DNA from 2 places in the Ectobacillus polymachus genome. Region 1 is predicted to be linked to the other one. Evidence: a T-box and tRNA genes for the amino acid it is inferred to sense, from the RefSeq annotation. Region 1 holds a T-box; the other holds one or more tRNA genes.

Region 1 (2,422 bases):
GAAATTCATTTTTTTGTCATATTTTATTATATGGTTTCAATTAATCCAAAAACACGTCCTAAATATTCAGGGGTCGTCGTTTTAACTTTATCCCTTGTCTTAATGAATAAACAAACGAATCTCTCCTCACACTACGATATAAAGGAGGGATACATAGTGAAAGATATAAAAATGATTTGGATTTATCGATTAGCATTTATACTGCTCCTTTTTCTTTGTTTATTCGTTTTCTGGAAGCTAAGACCGATGTGGCAGCCTATTTTATCTATAGTGAAGCTCGTACTTATACCCTTTTTGGTAGCCTTCTTTATTGCTTATTTGTTACATCCTCTTATAGAGAAATTACATAAAAACGGCGTTCCTAGAACGTTAGCCATCTTACTCATTTATTTGTTGTTTTTTGGAGGGATTGGCTATGGAGTTTACAAAGGGACACCGATTGCTATTGCTCAGCTGCAAGATATGAATCGGAATTTTCCACAGTTTATTACGATGTATGAGAACTTTAGTGATCATGTGGAGGAAAAAACAGAGAACTTCCCGACATTTGTTCATGATAAGCTAAAGCAAGTAATCGTCACTATTGAGGAAAGGGTGCAATCAGCATTAAATAGTTTAATTAGTACAGCGAGAACGATTCTAGATTCCTTGCTTATTATTGTTCTTGTACCATTTATCGTTTTTTATTTATTAAAGGACTATGGAGAAATGTACCATATTTTTTGGCGGTTAGTTCCCGATAAATGGCGCGAAGATGGAAAAAAGCTAGCGAAGGAAGTTGATCAATCACTTGGAAATTATATTCGAGGCCAACTGTTTGTTTGTGCTGTATTAGCAGGCGTTTCAGCCATTGCTTTTTGGATTATTGGCATGCAATACCCGCTTTTGCTTGGAATCATTATTGGCGTAACGGATATAATTCCATATTTTGGCCCTATTCTTGGTGCTATTCCAACCATTGCAATTGCTTCTACTATTTCAACATCCATGATAATAAAAGCAAGTGTTGCGCTTGCTATTTTACAGTTTGTTGAAAGTAATATTTTATCACCTTACATTGTAGGCAAATCGCTGCGGATGCATCCAGTTATTATTATGTTCTCTCTTCTTGTCGGAGGAGAAGTGGGGGGACTAGTTGGATTGCTTCTTGCTGTACCGATTCTTGCGATTGCACGGACGATCCTTGTTCACTCTAAAACGTTTTTGGTAAGACGTTGACAAAATTTTTAATCGAACGGTATAATACATTTACATATGTAAACTTGATGATGGATTGAGTACGTCACTACTATTTTTCAGAGAGGATGTCCCGCGGCTGAAAGGACTCTAAATACAGGGTGACAGAAGGCTAATCCTGAGAAGCAGCTAATCACTGCCGTCCTGCCACGTTACGGCAACTTGAGGTGATGAACTACGGTTCATAATCAGGGTGGTAACGCGAGTATACTCTCGTCCCTGCTATAGGGGGCGGGAGTTTTTTGTTTGTCAAAATAAAGGAGGAGTTCTTGATGAAGACACTAAAGGCAGCACAAATTCGCCAAATGTTTTTAGACTTTTTCAAAGAAAAAGGTCATTCCATTGAACCGAGCGCTTCGCTCGTTCCCCATGAGGATCCAACACTATTATGGATAAATAGTGGTGTTGCAACGCTAAAGAAATACTTTGACGGTCGGGTTATTCCACAAAATCCTAGAATTACGAATGCCCAAAAGTCAATTCGTACAAACGATATTGAAAACGTAGGGAAAACAGCACGTCACCATACATTTTTTGAAATGCTAGGGAATTTTTCAGTAGGTGACTATTTTAAGGAAGAAGCCATTACATGGGCTTGGGAATTTCTAACAAGTGATAAGTGGATTGGCTTTGAAAAAGAAAAGCTTTCTGTTACGATCCATCCAGAAGATGAAGAGGCATTTCATTTTTGGCATGAAAAAATTGGTATTCCTGAAGAACGTATCATTCGATTAGAACATAATTTTTGGGATATTGGTGAAGGACCAAGCGGACCAAATACGGAAATTTTCTATGACCGTGGGGAAGCATATGGAAATGATCCGAGTGACCCAGAATTGTTTCCAGGCGGAGAAAATGAACGCTATTTAGAAATTTGGAATCTTGTATTTTCTCAGTTTAATCATAATCCAGACGGTACATATACACCACTACCTAAGAAAAACATAGATACCGGTATGGGACTAGAACGTATGGCTTCTGTTGTCCAAAACGTTCCAACGAATTTTGATACGGATTTGTTTATCCCGATTATTGAAGCAACAGAAGTAATTTCTGGTGAAACCTATCACACAGATAATGAGAAGGATACTGCATTTAAAGTCATTGCGGACCATATACGAACGGTAACATTTGCAGTTGGAGATGGCGCACTTCCATCAAATGAGGGTCGCGGCTATGTATTACG
Region 2 (2,422 bases), 1.2 Mb from region 1:
AAGGTATTGGTAGATACTGGAGTTATACTTGCTTTAGCCAACCAATATGATACTTGGCATAACACAGTCAAAAATTTATTTGAGAGCTATATTTTGAATGATGAATCGGACGAAAAGCCATTATTTTTATTTATTAATCCTACAATTTTAAATGAGATAACTTTTTTATCAGGTAGACCATTCGAAAACTATAAAAAGAATCATACTCACATAGATTTTTCAAAAGTAAACGCTGAAGTAGTTATTGATGAAACGGTAGATGGCATAAAGAATTTGATTGAAAATGATGTACTATTAATAATTGATGGGAATAAAGAATCATCTCTGAAACAAATAGAAACATACAAGATATTAGGTTCAGCTGATGCAGTAAATGCTTCTATTGCTAATCAATTTAATTTAAGTTTTTTAACAATAGATATAAAATTGGCAAATAATTTATATAAGATTAAACGTAATATACCAAATGTATCTAAAGTCTATTTTACTACACCTACACATAAAAGTTACTAAAGTCTCCCTACATTGATTTTGTAATGGAGACTTTTTATTTCTTATCAATTAGAATATTCTCAGAATTTCATCAGTTGATAATAGAATCGAATTTGAGGCTTTTCTAACAGAGATATTATGGTTACTCCACAATTATTTGGCAGCTGCAAAAACTTTAATTGATCATTGGATCATTTAAATGAGAAAGAAGAAAACATAAAACTACTACAATTGATTTCAGAATATGCAGGGATTGTCATTGAATTTCAAGATTGGTTTCATAAGAAACAACTTGAAATACATAGTGATTCAATAAAAGAATTTGAAAGACTTCAAGAAGAGTACTGTATACTTTGCGAGAAAGCTGGAATAATGATATGGACATCGACAGGTGCTTCTGTTGAATAAAGGAACACAAAATAATTTCAAAATTTATATAATACGATACAAATTTTAATGAAGCGTGTTAATCACTTTTCTCAATGTAAAAAAATTATTTGTAAGTCAGAGGAATGTATAGAAAGTGATAATAAATATCTTCCCAATTTAGCGAATGTTCCCGGTAATTAATAAAGCCACTCCTGAATTAATCAAGAATGGCTTTATATCAACATTTTTTAGATGGAGCATAGGGGGCTCGAACCCCTGACCTCGACGCTGCCAGCGTAGCGCTCTCCCAGCTGAGCTAATGCCCCGTATGTAAATAATATTCTATTAAGGAGTATACAATAAAATGGTAGGAAAAGAAAAGCTATAATGTAAATAGATAATATGTCTTTTTTTCTTTATTAAACGTAAGTACTACTTGCAATAGATAAATAGAATTTTTATACTACTTTTTTCCCAATCCAATGAGCAAATATTGCTAAAGGAATAATTAAAAGACCGAGGGGTAAACATACAAAAATAATGTTCCATGTTATGATTTCATTAACTAATAATGCATTATACAAAACTAAACTGTATGGAATGATGATAATCATTGATGTAAATGCACCCGGAGTTATGGAACGAAAAAATATAGACTGACCAATGTGAGTAAAGGCATGTATAAAAAAAGCCAACGTAACAATTATAAAAAAATAAATATTATCAAATGCTCTTTGATTCACATATTGATTCGCCATAATAGTTGAACTACTTACAACTAAAAATATAACTAATACTGCTACTGCAAACTGTGCTGTTGACATAGAAAATTGCTTGATTACTCTATCAGCCAATTTTTTTGGTAATCTTTCATAAAAAATACCTGAATTCTTATTAAGAAATTTCTCTAGCATAATAATTTCTTCAAAGTCGTGAAAAATAAACAAAATAGGAAACATCCAGATAAGTGTTTGAACATCAAACCATTGTTCCATAATCTCCCCCATTTTTTAAACCATCTTATTTTCTAATTGATCCGTATTTAATTTTAACATATAATTACATTTGCGCTTCAAAAAAACTGAAATATTATAATATTCAAACAAGATACATGAGATGATTTGTTTTATTAAGATCTATCTACCATTTTGAGAAGCGAGAAATGATAAAAAGAAGATGGGAGCTTAATAAAATCAAATTCCGATAAAGCTCTATGAAACAAGGAGAGGTTCATGTAGGAGGTGTCAGTCCAATGTGAGTCCATTTTCGCTAAATCTATTACCTTAAAAAGCGAGGGTGGAAAAATATGAAACGTTCTTTTCATTATTTATGGATCGGTCAAAGCGCTGCGAATGCGGCTGATATTTTGCTGATTATGGTTGTGATGACGCTGATGTATAGGGTGACGGGGAAGGCGTCTGTTATGGCGGCTGTTCCGTTGCTTTCGATGAGCGCACGGTTTTTAAGCGGGATGGTATCTCCTATTTTCTTAGATAAATATGGTTTGAAGTCATTGCTTGTAAGTTCACAGGTTGGTAAGACAGTGTTTCTTCTAATCCTG

What was found. A T-box is a leader RNA that pairs with one kind of tRNA and senses whether it is charged. The one in region 1 lies ahead of alaS (alanine--tRNA ligase), so its partner is inferred to be a tRNA-Ala.
Region 2: it has a tRNA-Ala gene. The T-box ahead of alaS (alanine--tRNA ligase) is inferred to sense a tRNA for this amino acid. The anticodon was not compared.

The regions. Positions count from the first base shown of each region.
Region 1 is NZ_JBLREB010000001.1:1,748,151-1,750,572, reverse strand. Features, by position in the region: gene ACM5BR_RS09025 (AI-2E family transporter) at 157-1,218, shown strand; T-box leader at 1,257-1,460, shown strand; gene alaS (alanine--tRNA ligase) at 1,509-2,422, shown strand, end outside.
Region 2 is NZ_JBLREB010000001.1:521,555-523,976, forward strand. Features, by position in the region: gene ACM5BR_RS02605 (hypothetical protein) at 1-513, shown strand, start outside; tRNA gene ACM5BR_RS02610 (tRNA-Ala) at 1,115-1,187, opposite strand; gene ACM5BR_RS02615 (HXXEE domain-containing protein) at 1,320-1,856, opposite strand; gene ACM5BR_RS02620 (MFS transporter) at 2,168-2,422, shown strand, end outside.